Regions from separate parts of the Romboutsia sp. LXY-2 genome, predicted to be linked through region 1. Evidence: riboswitches for the same ligand, from Rfam matches in the RefSeq annotation. Region 1 holds a riboswitch; each other region holds the start of a gene.
What was found. Region 1 has a riboswitch for lysine ahead of ACI48P_RS14355 (aspartate-semialdehyde dehydrogenase). Riboswitches for the same ligand answer to the same signal wherever they lie in the genome.
Positions count from the first base shown of each region.

Region 2: it holds a riboswitch for lysine, as region 1 does, so the genes downstream of both, ACI48P_RS09495 (aspartate kinase) here and ACI48P_RS14355 (aspartate-semialdehyde dehydrogenase) in region 1, are expected to answer to the same signal.
Region 3: it holds a riboswitch for lysine, as region 1 does, so the genes downstream of both, ACI48P_RS00040 (Na+/H+ antiporter NhaC family protein) here and ACI48P_RS14355 (aspartate-semialdehyde dehydrogenase) in region 1, are expected to answer to the same signal.

Region 1 covers NZ_JBKFGI010000008.1:128,192-133,450, forward strand. Annotated here, with positions in the region: gene dapD (2,3,4,5-tetrahydropyridine-2,6-dicarboxylate N-acetyltransferase) at 1-638, opposite strand, end outside; gene dapB (4-hydroxy-tetrahydrodipicolinate reductase) at 672-1,418, opposite strand; gene dapA (4-hydroxy-tetrahydrodipicolinate synthase) at 1,399-2,304, opposite strand; gene ACI48P_RS14355 (aspartate-semialdehyde dehydrogenase) at 2,385-3,383, opposite strand; lysine riboswitch at 3,526-3,696, opposite strand; gene ACI48P_RS14360 (DUF4358 domain-containing protein) at 3,789-4,262, opposite strand; gene ACI48P_RS14365 (amidohydrolase) at 4,518-5,259, shown strand, end outside.
Region 2 covers NZ_JBKFGI010000004.1:238,882-244,140, forward strand. Annotated here, with positions in the region: gene lysA (diaminopimelate decarboxylase) at 1-1,263, opposite strand, end outside; gene ACI48P_RS09495 (aspartate kinase) at 1,281-2,474, opposite strand; lysine riboswitch at 2,556-2,728, opposite strand; gene ACI48P_RS09500 (cation:proton antiporter) at 2,836-4,080, opposite strand; gene ACI48P_RS09505 (hypothetical protein) at 4,185-4,793, opposite strand; gene ACI48P_RS09510 (calcium-translocating P-type ATPase, PMCA-type) at 4,963-5,259, opposite strand, start outside.
Region 3 covers NZ_JBKFGI010000001.1:5,379-10,637, reverse strand. Annotated here, with positions in the region: gene ACI48P_RS00050 (HAD family hydrolase) at 1-371, shown strand, start outside; gene aspD (aspartate 4-decarboxylase) at 463-2,097, opposite strand; lysine riboswitch at 2,467-2,642, shown strand; gene ACI48P_RS00040 (Na+/H+ antiporter NhaC family protein) at 2,777-4,513, shown strand; gene ACI48P_RS00035 (pentapeptide repeat-containing protein) at 4,816-5,259, shown strand, end outside.

The DNA of each region.
Region 1 (5,259 bases):
GGAGAGCCGGCAACCACAGCACCAGCTGGAACGTCTTTTGTTACAATAGCTCCAGCACCTACCACAGCACCTTTTCCTACTTTAACACCTTCTAAAATAACAGCATTTGCACCTATCATAACATCATCTTCTATTATTACAGGAGTAGCAGAAGGTGGCTCTAAAACACCTGCAACTACGGCGCCAGCTCCTAGATGAACATTTTTACCTATCATTCCTCTAGCGCCTATAACAGCATTCATATCGATCATAGAGTTATCGCCAACAACAGCGCCTATGTTAATAACAGCACCCATCATTATTACAGTATTATGACCTAATGTTACCATGTCTCTTATTATAGCACCTGGCTCTATTCTTGAGTGCTCGTGTAGATAGTTGTATAAAGGAATAGCTGAGTTTCTTCTATCATACTCAATGTGAATTTCTTCAATATGACTTTTTCTAGATTCTAATTCTTTCATTATTACTTCATAATCACCTATAAGAGTGTATGAACCATTTCCTCCAAAAACCTTAAAGCTTTCATTTCTTTTAAAGTTTACGAAAGTACCATTTACATAGACCTTAACGGGTGTAGCTTTCTTAGATTCCTTTATGAATTTTGCAATTTCATAAGCATCATTTAAATTTATCATGTGTGTATCCCCCTTTTGATTAGCTTAATTTATTTAACTTAACATGTTATCCATATTGTAGTATCCTGCTTCTTGGTTAACTAGATACTTAGCAGCTGTAATAGCACCTTTAGCAAAGATATCTTTAGATTGAGCTATATGTTTTAATTCAACTACTTCATCATGACCAGCAAATAAAACATCATGCTCACCAACAATTGTTCCACCTCTTATAGCGTGGATTCCAACTTCATTTTCTTTTCTTTTAGCTTCACGACCATAACGACCGTAGTTATTTTCTACATTAGGTAATACTTCTTTTATTGCATTTGCAATCATAATAGCAGTACCACTTGGAGCATCTACTTTTTTGTTATGATGTTTTTCTATTACTTCAATATCAAAATCATTTAATACTTTTGTAGCTTCTTTAACTAATTTTAATAATACGTTTACTCCTAAAGAGTAATTATAAGAATGGAATATAGGTATTACTTTAGAAGCCTCATATATTTTATTTAATTCATCATCGTTGTATCCAGTAGTAGCTATTACTAATGGTGTTTTGCTATTTAGTGCATAAGTTAATACATCATCTAATGCACTATGATGAGAAAAATCTATTATCACATGAGCAGACTCTTGAATATCTATCATTTTTTCATATACTTTAAAATTACTTTCACTTAGAGGTGGTTGAGAAACACCACAAACTAACTCTAAATTTTTATCCTCTTGAACGCATCTAGTTAAAACAGTTCCCATTTTACCTAAGCATCCACTAATTATTACTTTTAGCATATTCTCCCCCTAATTCAAATCCAAAGTTAATTAATTCTTGTCTTAGTTTATTAAGATTACTTTCACTCATTTCAGCTAAAGGAAGTCTTAATTTACCAACTTCAAATCCTAATAAATTCATAGCGGTTTTTACAGGTATAGGATTTACTTCAATAAATAAAGCATCTATTAATGGTTTCATACCAAGTTGAAGTTTTTTAGCACCTTCTAAATCGCCTTCTAAAAACTTGTAAACTAAATCATGAGTTTCTTTTGGACAGATATTTCCAAGTACGGAGATAACTCCACTGCCACCAACAGATAGTAATTGAAGTATAGAATCATCATTACCTGAGTATATAGCAAAATCATCTGATACTAATCGTGAAACTTCAGCAACTTGAGCTAAATCTCCGCTAGCTTCTTTAACAGCAACTATATTATCTATTTTAGCAAGTTCAGCAACTAAGCTCGGTTTTAAGTTTACACAAGTTCTTCCAGGTACGTTGTACATTATTATTGGAAGAGAAACACTCTTAGCTATTGTTTCAAAATGAAGTTTAAGACCTTTTTCGTTAGCCTTATTATAGTAAGGTGTAATAATTAAAAGCCCATCAACGCCTAGTCTCTCAGCTTCTTGGCTTAAATGAACTGAGTGCATAGTATTGTTAGAACCAGTACCTGCAATAACAGGAATTCTTTTATTAACTTTTTCAACCACATATTTTATTACAGCAAATTGTTCTGCATCGCTCATAGTTGTAGCCTCACCTGTAGTACCACAAACTATTAAAGCGTCAGTATGGTTAGCAATATGATATTCTACTAATTTACCTAATGTTTCAAAATCAATACCAGTTTCAGTGAATGGTGTAACCAAAGCAACTCCAGAACCTTTAAATAACATGTAATCAATCCCCTTTACATTAAAAAATTTATATCCATGTAATCTTATTTTATGTTTTTTATCTAATAGAGTGTCTTAAATTAAACTAATTTATAAGTTAACAATAATTCAGCTATTTGAACGGCATTAGTTGCGGCCCCTTTTCTAATATTGTCAGCAACTACCCATAAGTTAACTCCGTTATCAACACTAAAATCTCTTCTTATTCTTCCAACGAAAACATCGTCTTTATCATTAAATTCTACCGCTGTAGGATATTCATTGATAGATGGATTATCATATACAACGATACCTGGCGCATTATTTAAAGTTGAAACTAAATCACTTAATTCATATGAATTTTCAAATTCAACGTTAATAGATTCACTGTGGCCGTTTTTTACAGGTACTCTTACAGTAGTAGCAGTAACTTTTAAGTTATAGTCATCTAATATTTTCATAGTTTCATTTATCATTTTTAGTTCTTCTTTTGTATAACCATTATCAGTGAAAGTATCTATGTGTGGAAGGCAATTATAAGCTATAGGATGAGGATAGAAAGAATTTTGTTCCCCATTTATACCTTTTTCTAAATCTTGAATTCCCCTAACTCCAGATCCAGACACAGCTTGATAAGTAGAATATATTATTCTTTTTATTTTGTATTTATCATTAAGTGGCTTAAGAGGTACCATAGCTTGAATAGTAGAGCAATTTGGATTAGCTATTATACCATTATGATTTTTCACAACCTCAGGATTAACTTCAGGAACTACTAAAGGAACATTTGGATCCATTCTCCAGTGGCTAGAGTTATCCACGACAATAACTCCCTTAGAAGCAGCTATTGGAGCGTAAACTTTACTTATTTCTCCACCTGCTGAGAAAAGTGCAATTTGTATATCTCTATCAAAAACCTCTTCTTTTAGTTCTTCAACTATATAATCTCTTCCTGCAAAAGAAACAGTAGAACCTGCAGACTTAGAAGAAGAGAATAAGTATAAATTTTCTATTGGAAAGTTTCTTTCTTCTAAAACTTTTAAAAAAGTTCTTCCTACCATGCCAGTAGCACCAACTATAGCAACATTTACTTTTTTCATTAAAATCACCCCAATTTATAAAATATTAACCCCTTAAATAAAATAACCATTACATAATATATATATATTAAAGTAGAATAAAAATATACAAAAAAACGCACAAAGGAATACTTTGTACGTTTTATTTTTAATACGTTAAAGTAAACCTTGTAGCTCAACACTTAAGATTAAGTGACAGTATTACATATATTCTATGTAATCCCAGAAAATACCTTCGCACTTGTATTATCTTCGGCCACAAATCCTTTCTTCAATTATCAACGCCTGCCAGCTACTATTGAATACTTTTATTTATGGCACCTCTACCTTAGGTTATAATTATTAAAGTTAATTATTATTATTTTAGTACATGCTTTATAATAAAGCAATTAAAATTTTTAGAAAATTATGTTAAATTTTAAAAAATTATTTTTTTCCTAATAATGCATTTTCTACATCTTGAGCGTTTTCAGTAGCTATGAAATAAACAACATCTCCAACTACTTCTAACTTAGAATCTGCAACAGCAGTTGTATTTTCAGGACCACCGTAACCGTCAGCGAACATTTTTAATGAATTATCCTTGTAGCTTTCTATAGCTTTTACAACAGCGTCAGTGTCAGTAGTTTTTACTACTATAACATCTTGTAGCTTAACGTTTATCATTGCTTGATTAACAAAACCGTCTTCTACTTTGTCTTTTACTTCTTCAAATATCCAGTGCTCAGCTGCTGGTGATTCCATAGAAGGGTTTAGTAATACGTTAGCTTCTGTAAGATTAGTTTGCATTGTAGCTACATCTAAAGTCTCAGCTTCATCAGTCTTTCCACTACATCCTACAGCCAATGCCATAACACCTGCTAACATTGTAGCTGTTATTATTCTTTTTAGTTTTTTCATGTTCATCCTCCAAAACATATGTAATAAATATCCTTTTAGGTAGTGTATCAATTATAAGAAATATTGTCAATATTTAGCCAATGTATATCGGAAAAGGTTTACTTTGGTTGGAGAATCTACATTAATAGAAATGAACTAATAATATTAAAATATATATAGTGTATAAGTTGATTATAGTAATATATAATGTATTTATAATATTTAGAAAATAGTGTTAGTAAAATTGGGGTTCAATTGGGGGGGGGGAATTGAAGCATGGAATTGTTAAACATACAAAATGAAATGAAAAAACACAGGATAAGCCTTCATAACATAGGTGAAATAGGAAGACAAGAGTTTAAAACATCTAAATATATAAGAGATTTCTTAGATAAAATAGGTATAGAGTATAAGACTTATTTAAAAACGGCAACAGTAGGTGTAATAAAAGGGAAGAATCCTAAGAAAACAATAGCTTTTAGAAGTGATATCGATGGATTAGCCACACATAATGGAGTAGAACACTTATGTGGCCACGATGGACATATGTCTATATTATTAGGATTGATTCAATATATTAATGAAAATAAAGAATCTTTAAATGACAATATTGTGTTTATATTCCAACCAGCAGAAGAGGGACCTGGAGGAGCAGAAGATTTAGTTAAGGAAGGTATATTAAAAGAATATAATGTTGATGAAATATATGGTCTTCATATATATCCTGAAATTTTAGAAGGCTATGTTGGAATAAGAGAAGGATATTTTATGGCCCAGTCTGGAGAGATTGATATAGAAATAAAAGCAAAAAGTGCTCATGGAGCTATGCCTCAAAATGGTGTGGATGGAATAGTAGTAGCTTCAAATATTATAAATAGTTTACAAACTATAGTTTCAAGAAACATCGGCCCAATAGATAATGCAGTTATAACTATAGGCAAGATAGTAGGAGGCAGTATAAGAAACATAGTTGCAGAAGACGTACTAATGGAAGGTACTATGAGGACTTTTGATCCAA
Region 2 (5,259 bases), on a different contig from region 1:
ACTTTGTCTCTTACAAATTAATGTATCCTTGCCATCTTTTACAGAAACCACAGCTGGTTTTGGAATTTTATTATAGTTCGAAGCCATAGAATAACCATATGCACCAGTAGAAGTAGTAATTAAAATATCTCCACTTTCTATATCCATAATATCTGTATCAGTTATTAGGATATCACCACTTTCACAACATTTACCTGCTACAGTTACTTGGTTAATTTTATCTTGACCAATTTTATTCACAATAGTGCACTCATATCCTGCTTGATAGAGTGAAGGTCTTATATTATCTGTCATTCCACCATCTACACTTACATATGTTCTAATGTCTTTTATATCTTTAATAGAACCTATTGTATATAGTGTACTACCCGCATTTGCAACAATAGATCTTCCTGGCTCAATAATTAATGTTGGAATATCAATTCCTAACTTTTCACAAGTTAAATCCGCTCTATTTATTATTGCTTCACAAAAATCTTTTATAGTTTTAGGTTTATCACTTTGTGTGTAATATACACCTATACCTCCACCTAAATCGATCTCTTTTATATCTATATTATAATCTTCCTTAATTTCTTTTACTAAATTCATCATAATATCTACTTCATCTAAAAAAGGTTCAACATCAAAGATTTGTGATCCTATATGTGCATGAAGACCTACTAAGTTAATATTTTTATAGTTTGACAATCTATTTACAGCATTATGTAAGTCTCCATTAACTAATGCAAAACCAAATTTTGAATCTATTTGCCCCGTCTTTATATAATCATGTGTATGAGCTTCTATTCCTGGAGTTATTCTAAAATATATATTTTGAGACTTACCTGATTCGTTACAAATTTTTTCTATTAAGTCAAGTTCATAAAAATTGTCTACTACAAATATTCCTACTCCAAAATTAATACCCATTTGTATTTCATCTACTGTTTTACTATTTCCATGAAATAATACTTTCGACATTGGAAAACCTGCTTTTTTTGCAGTATATAATTCTCCACCTGATACAACATCTAAGTATAAACCTTCTTCATCTATAAGCTTACACATATAAATTGGTAAAAATGCTTTACCGGCATAAGCAACTCTGTTTTTATTTTCATTTACTTTAAAATAATTTACATAGTCTCTACAATTTTTTCTCACTAAATATTCATCAAATACATAAAGTGGAGTTGAATATTTCTGTCCTAATTCTAGGCAACTTACCCCCCCAATGTGCAATGTGTTATTATTGATTTTCATCGTTCCCTGTAATTTCATATTCTCCTCCAAAAATGTTATATGTTAAATTCTTTACCTACTTCATTTAAAGCCCTTTCTTTATCAGTACTATTGATAGCACATGTGATTCTTATTTCTGATGTTGTTATTAATTTTATGGCAATATCATTTTCTTTAAAAATTCTAAATACCTTTGAAGCAACACCTGCAGTGTTTTTCATACCTAATCCTACTAATGAAAATTTGGTTATTTTCTCGTCAATAAATATATTTTCATTTTTTGCATATTCACACGCTATATTTCTACATTCAAATTTATCATCTTTAGGTACGGTAAAAGATACACAAGTTTTTCCGTCTATCGGCGCTGTTTGACTTATCATATCTACACTTATACCACTACATGCTATTCCTTCAAATAAAGAGCATACATCATCTAAGTTTAAATCTTTTATTGTAATTGAAATATCTTCATCGCTTGTTGCTATACCTGTTATTACTTTATCTTCTAATTTCATTTGATTTCCCCTTCTTATATATGTACCCTTAATACCTGAACAAGACTGTCCTACATATATTTCTGTGTTAAACTTTTGTGCTAGTTCAATACTTCTAGAATGCATTACTTGGGCACCTAGACTAGCTAGTTCAAGCATTTCCTCATAATCTATTACCTCAAGCTTCTTAGCACCTTTATACTTTCTTGGATCAGTTGAATATATTCCATCTACATCAGTATATATTTCACATTTTGCTCCTAATTTAACTGCAAGTGCAACTGCTGAAGTGTCAGAACCACCTCTTCCTAGTGTTGTTATATCTCCATGGTCATTTATTCCTTGAAAACCAGTAACAATCACTATATATCCATCATCAAGTTTTTGTTGAACTTTCTTTATATTGATATCATCAATTGCTGATTTTTCATGTGCTCCACTAGTTTGAATATCAAGTTGATATGCACTATAACTTATAGATTTACATCCCAGAGAATTTAATGCCATCGATAATAAAGATGCTGATATCATTTCTCCTGTTGACATTAAAACATCTAGTTCTCTTTTACTTGGTATTTCTGTAATGTTTTTAGCTAAGCTTATATAATTATCTGTTGTGTCTCCCATTGCAGAAACAACAACAACTATTTTAGGATTAATTTTTTTCCTATCTATAATATTTTCAGCAATTAATTTTATTTTCTCAGTAGTTGCAACTGAGCTTCCCCCATATTTTAGTACCACTATATCCATATATATCCCCCTTAAAAATGAAATTTGGGTAATAAAAAACGCCCAAAGGTATACTTTGGACGTAAGAAATCATACTCAAAGTAACCTTGTAGCTCACCACTTAAGTTTTTAAGTGACAGTCTTACACATGTTATGTGTAAGTCCAGAAAATTTATCTGCCAATAAATCTTCTTCGGCTATAATTCCTTTCCTTTTTCATCAACGTCTGCCAACTCTAAAAAAGTACTATTAATTACAGCGCCTCTACCCTAGGCTCATTACTTAATTTTTAATTAATATAATTAAATCACATTGTTTTAAATATTGCAACAATTATATTTTTTTAAATATATAATAAAATTTTTATAGTATATTATAAATTTTATTCATCATCCTTTAACACACGAAGTTTCTTAGCTACAATGCCTGTAGTACTAGCTTGTACCAGCAGCGTAACTATAATTGTCATAAAAACTGCAGATGATATAACTTCATAACCATATACTTTTGTAGATACGACTATTCCTGATAAGGCTGCAGGTATAACACCAGTTTCTCTTACCCACATCATAAATAATTTTTCATTTAAAGTCCATGCAGCTTTTTTATCAATAGTAGTGCACATTATTACGACAATAGGTCTTGCGATAAGCATTAACACTAAAACTAATAATAAAGATTTCCAACCATACTTTATTAAAGAACTAATATCTAAATGTGTTCCTAAGACTATAAAAATAGCCATTCTAGAAATTGTAGCTATATTTTCTCTAAAATGTACTCCTGATAAATAGCTTTCATCTGGAATCCATAACCCAAATCTCTTCTTATTTCCATAGATTAAGCCAGATATAAAAACTGACATATATCCACTGCCACCAAATCTTTCAGATATCTCATAAGCAAATATTACTATAACAACAGAGATAATGGGTCCATAGTCATTAAATATACCATATTTTTTATCTGATGATAATCCAATACCTATAAGTGCAACACCAGTACCAACTAATACACCTATCACTATCATAAATACAAGCTCTAAAGTAGTATGAATTACACCGACTCTTTCCGTTAGGGTTATTCCTGTTAGTATTGATGTAAACAATATAGCACCAAATGCGTCATTAAATGCTGACTCACTTATTATTGTCTGCTTAAGTTTATCTTTTATTTGTACTTGCTTAAATACAGGTATTAAACTAGCAGGGTCTGTTGAAGATACAATTGCTCCTAATAATAAACTTACTCCTATTGGTAACTCTAGAATAAAATAAGCGCTTATACCTATTATTAAAGCGGTTATTACAACACCAATAGAAGCTAATAACCCAACTGTTATTTTTACTTTATTAAGTACTCTCAGCTTTATTTCTCTTCCGCCTTCATAAAGTATAAATGCAGAACCAAATGTCAATATAATTTCATTTGCTGTTGGAAAAGCTTCAATATTAACAAGATTTAAAAATGTTGGTCCTGATAATACACCTAATAGAAGAAATACAACTACATCAGGTATTTTAATTTTTTCACCTATCCAACCACCTATAACACCAATTACTGAAATTGAAGCTATTATTAATAATAATTCATTCGAACTTACAGCTGCAGTGTTCATTTCGCCCATAAAGTCACCTCATTCTTCTAAAACACTACTATTATCTTTTGCAGATTTTTATAAAATAAAAGCGTTTTATAAGAAAATATAAAAAACCTATTCAAAGAATAGGTTTATAGATGATTAACTAATTTAGTAAAATTAGGATCAATGAAATCAATATCACAACTTACGTTTTCTGTTGATATATCTTGAACTTTTTCAGATGTAACTACTAAAATTTTAGGTACTTCATAAAATGGAATCGTTGATTTATAAATATCTGCACTTATATTTTTATATTTAGATATATCAATCTTTTTACTAAGCTCTATATCTACTAATATTTGTTTAAGTTCATTGTATTGGTCTCTATATTCAATAAATAAATCATATTTATTTTTGCCAACATTTACATTTCTATAAAAGCGTATTACTTCACAACCAATACAATCAATCTTAATGGCAAGTTCAGAGCCAATTAACACTTTTACTAAATCTTTTCCTTTATACATTTGACTACCATTAAGGTAATAAACATAAGAATTGTCTTTATATCCTGCATAATTAATATTAACAGGGTATTTTCTTAAAGTATATTCATTACACATTTTTCTTAGTGTTTTTTTTATAGGTTTTTTTCCAAACTTTTTTCTTGAGTTGAACACTTTACCTGCCTGAATTTCTGTCATGCATCTTACTCTGCTAATTAGAAGTAATATATCTTTTTCCATTCCTACCATGTTGTCCAATCTCCTTGAAGTTTAATTTTAATCAAGTATATTATTATTATATAAAATTTCAAAATAAAATTTACATATTTTACATAATCTCTTATAAAAAATATTTTTAAGCATAAAAATTGCTAGCATTATATATTTCATACTAGCAATCTTCATAATTATATGTAATTTATATTTTTTTTCTTATACATCTAAGTGCAAATTTAACTATTTCATTTATTAATAAAATCAATGATGAGAAAAAGATTACTTTCGTCCACATTAATAAATCTAGCGGTACAGAATTAAAAAATTTATTGAATACTTGAGTAAATACTATTTGCAACGATCCTGTTATTGCTATTATTTCAAGAGCAAGTTTATTTTTGAAGAAATTTGGTATTGCACTATTTAATCCAAATTCCCTACAGTTAAGAGCATTAAATAATGCACTAAATGCAAAAATAGAAAATAATACTGTCCCCTG
Region 3 (5,259 bases), on a different contig from region 1:
ATTTAGTTGTTGATAAAAGTATTTTTAATATTAATAATATAAAAGAGTACATAACAACTCTAAATAAAAATAAATGGCTACACTACATAAGTGGGAGAAAGATATATTTCTTACCAAAAGGAATAAATAAAGAAAATGCCATTGATTTTATAATAAACAAAGAAAATATAAGTCAATTTAGTTCAATCGGCGATTCTATAATGGATTTGGGCATGTTGAATATAGCAAATAATCCATATATTTTGAAACATGGTGAATTAGCTAAATTTAATGATGAACACTATAAAATAAGCAAAAGTATTGGTATGGATGGCACAGAAGAGATACTGTTAAGTTTATTAGAAAAGTATTATATTAAAAATACTTATTAGTAGTCTTAAGTAAATAATTTTAACCTGTGAAAAGATAAATTTATAGAAAATAAAAAGGTTTATCAAATTATTTTGATAAACCTCATACTATTTATACTACTAAGCTTATTGATTTTTCATATTCAGTATAGTATCCGTCTAAGATCTTTTTAATAGCATTACCTATTTCTGTGTAAGCTTCATCTTGTAAGTTTGCTAGTGATACTCTTATAGACCACTCAGGCCCAGCGAAGCCATTTCCGCTTAATAATACAACAGAGTAATCGTAAGCTAATTTATATAATACATCTACTGGTGAATATTTTTCTTTTATATACTTAGTTAAGCCTTCACCATGAGTAGTATTAGCCCATTCTTCTATATCAAACTGAGTGTAGTAAGCAGCATTGTTTTTATCTTCTTTAATTTCTATTCCTAAAGCATCATATAATAATTTTTGACGTTTATGACAAATATTCATATTTAAGGCTTTGTAAGAATTTTGGCAGTCAATTAATGCAAAAGCAGAGAAAAATGCCATTTGAACTTGTTGTGGTGTAGATAGGCCAGCCGTGTGATTTAATGCTACAAGTCTACTATCAGCAACTATTCTGTCCATAAATGGTATACTTGATGGATTCATACTCATATCTCCGTAACGTTTGTTAAGAGATTTTTTTAAACCTTCATCTAAGTCATTAATTCTTTTATCAAAAACATTGTCTTCATGGAGAGCCATAGTACCTAATCTCCAACCTGTAACACCAAAGTATTTAGAGTATGAGTAAACCCCTATAGTATTGTATGGAAGCTTAGCCATTAAAGAAGTAAAGTCTTCTACAAAAGTACCATAAACATCATCTGAAATTATCATTAAATCCTCATTATAGTTTTTAACTACTTCAACTAAGTTGTTGCATGAATCTTCGTTTATAGCTATAGAAGCGGGATTATTTGGGTTTACTACAAATAAAGCTTTTATTGAAGTATCTTTAAGTTTTTCTAGTTCTTTCTTAGAATACTGCCATGTGTGATTTCCATTTTCGTCAACTTCATCAGCATTAATATTTATTACCTCAAAATTATAACGTGGAAGATGAGGTATTTCTAGATATGGTGTAAATATAGGAGTCATAAGAGCTATTTTATCACCTTTTCTTAAAAGTTCATTAGCCATTAATGAATCAAATATGTAACACATAGCTGCTGTTGCACCTTCTACTGCAAATACATCTATTTTACCGCCTACTTTTGTGTCATATTTCATTTCTTGGATTAAGTAATCATGAACAATTTTTTCACAGTGAGGAAGCATTCTATCTGGAAAAGGATAATTATCTCCAATTATTCCATCTGCAAGTTCATGAACAAATTCATCTATATTAAAATTAAGTACGTTTACTCCGAAGTCAACTATCCTTTTAGCAAGATCAGATCCTGGCATTTTTTTATTTTCCTCTATATATTTATAAAAACGATCACCAATTCCGTTAATTTGGGGCATACCAGCTAAATCACCTAGATCCCAATTTGATCTGGTTTCGCTTACCGCAAATTGTCCAAAAGTAAAGAAAGCCTCACGAGGTGTAGCTGCAGTCCAGTTTGGATTTCCTCTGCCAGCATCCAATACACATCTCTTATTTTTGTTAGCAGAGTACTTGGCTAAGTCTATTAATTTATCCTTAAATTCGAAAGGGCTTATTTTACCATACATCATTTGAAATTCTTTAAAACTATACGTTCTCATAACAAACATCTCCTTAATGTCAGATAATTAAAAATAATTCTATACTTAATATTATATACTCTTTGCTAGAAAAGTAAATGATAAAATAAGGTTAAAAAGTAAAAAAACTTATGATTGAAAACTGATATTGAATTTTTGCTTTATTTTATAATGAAATGGTAAAGGTCTAAAAACTATAAGATATGAATTGATATTACAAAAATATAGTTAATTTTAAGGATTGTATTAAAATTTAAACTTCATTATATAATACCACATATAATTAAATGGACAATATAAAAAATTCAGCTTTTGTAAAATATTCTGAAAAAACTATTGAAATATATGTTTTGGTAATATATACTAATAAGTATAAGAAAAGTGAATAAAATGTAGGGTAGAGGCGCGGTACTTAAGAGTACTAGTAATGAGGTAAGCACAATGATTTACTAGGAAAGGAATTATCGCCGAAGTGTATAACTGAAGCTTTAAGGTTGTATAACTGGGGATGCATAAAATATATGTATCACTGTCACAAACTTGTTTTGTGGTGAGCTATCATTTAAGGAAGTTTTTGTATGCTTATATAGTTTAATTTGATGTACAAAATATAGAGCCTTGAGTGTTATCTCAAGGCTCTTTTTATTTTACTCAAACCCTCAAAAATATTCACTACAATTACTTAAAAGGGGGAAATAACATGAACAGAAGAAATTTTAGACTTATTTTAATGACAGCGATGATTTTAATATTATCATCAACTACAGGATTTGCTGAGGAAGTAGATATTCAGGCGGCAAATGCAGCTAAATTTGGTATTTTAACTTTAATACCACCATTAGTGGCAATAGCACTAGCATTTATAACGAAAAATGTTGTAGTATCATTGTTAATAGGAATTATGTCAGGTAGTTTTATCTTGAATATCACAGGTAGCAATGTATTTAGTGCATTAGTTCAATCTTTCTTAGATGTAGTAAATAGAGCATTAAATTCTCTTGCTGATCCTTGGAATGCAGGAATTATACTACAAGTTTTAGCTATAGGGGGGGTTATAAACTTAGTAGCAAAAATGGGTGGTGCAAAAGCTATAGCTGAAGCATTAGCAAAAAGAGCAAAAAGTGCTAGAGGAACTCAATTAATTACTTGGTTTGCAGGGCTTTTAGTTTTCTTTGATGATTATGCAAATGCATTAATAATAGGTCCAATGATGAGACCTGTCGCAGATAAGATGAAAATATCAAGAGAAAGACTAGCATTCATAATAGATGCGACTGCTGCACCAATAGCAGGATTAGCAATAATATCTACTTGGATTGGACTTGAAGTTGGATTAATAGGTGAAGCTTTTCAAGGTATAGGATTAGAAACAAATGCATTTGGTGTATTTTTAAATACTATACCATATAGATTTTATAATATATTAATACTTGCTTTTATAGTAATATCTGCTTTACTTATGAAAGATTTTGGACCGATGAGAAAGGCTGAAATAAGAGCAAGACAAAGAGGAAATACTGGAAGTGAAGTATCATCAACTAAAGATGAAAAGTCTGTAGAATCTGATTTAGAACCAAAAGAGGGCGTAAAATTAAGTATATGGAATGCAATAATACCTATAGGAACATTAATTGCTGCGGCTCTTGTTGCATTTTACTATAGTGGATACTCAAGTATCATGGGTGGAGATGATGCCACTTTAATATCAATATTTACAAATTCGCCATTTTCTTTTGAAGCTATAAAAGAAGCATTTAGTGCATCTGATGCATCTGTAGCATTATTCCAATCAGCTTTACTTGCAAGTGTGGTTGCAATAATCATGGCTGTAGGACAAAAAATATTCACAATATCCGAGGCAATAGATGTTTGGGTTGATGGTATGAAGACATTAGTAATAACAGGGGTTATATTATTACTTGCTTGGTCGTTAAGCTCTGTAATAAAGGAATTAGGTACAGCAAAATACTTAATAAAATTATTATCAGGATCATTCCCAGCATTCTTACTACCAAGTTTAATATTTGTATTAGGTTCTATAATATCTTTCTCAACAGGAACAGCTTATGGAACAATGGGTATATTAATGCCATTAGCAGTACCACTTGCACATTCTATAAACCCAGAAATGTCATTCATAATAGTTAGTACAAGTGCAGTATTAACAGGTGCCATATTTGGTGATCACTGTTCTCCAATATCAGATACAACAATATTATCTTCAATGGGTGCAGGATGTAATCATATTGAACATGTTAAGACTCAAATGCCATATGCTTTATTTGTAGGTGCGATTACAATTTTATTTGGATATATACCAGCTGGACTTGGGTTACCTATATATTTAGTATTACCATTAGCCTTACTTGCAGTATTTGTAGGAGTTCAAATACTTGGTAAGAGAATAGAAGAAGCTGACTTAGAGTTAGCTGAATAGTATATATATAATTAAATAAGATGATATAAAAATGTCTTAGTAAATTACTAAGGCATTTTTTATGCTTAAGTATATTATAATACTTCGAAAAATGTGGATAATTTCTGAACATAAGTAATATCAAAAACTGGCTTTGAACTTAAAAAAGATTTTGAGCAACGGACGAAGTCGCTCATATAAAGCGAATTTTTTATATAAATAAAATATAATTTTCATAGCTTATGAATTAGCGAAAGTATAATTAGTACTCAAAAACAACATAATAAACATATATTTATGAAAACAGTAAGAAGGAGTAAACTATGGCTTATATAAATTTTAAAGAGGAAAGAGCTAAAGTTAATAATCAGTTGGATAAAAGAAAACATAACAATGAAAACTTATATAATAATATATTGAAACATAAAGATTCCCTAAGTGGATATACACCTAGTGAAAGATACAGTTTTAAAAGCTATGAAGGAGATAGTTTTGGAAAAAAAGGAGTTTTAGGAGAAGAAGATTTTCATATTATTTGTAAAGAAGATATCGTTTGTACAAAATTTATTGACTGCAAATTTAATAATGTAAAATTCATAGACTGTAGATTTGTTGCATGTGTTTTTGATAACTGTGAATTTTGTGGTGGTGGGGTAATATTTGAAAACTGTTTTATGGTTAAGAAAGATAGTGATAAGCTTCCATCACTAAATAGAAAAGACAACTTGTCCACTAGTTTCAATAATTGTAATATTTATGCAAAGTTT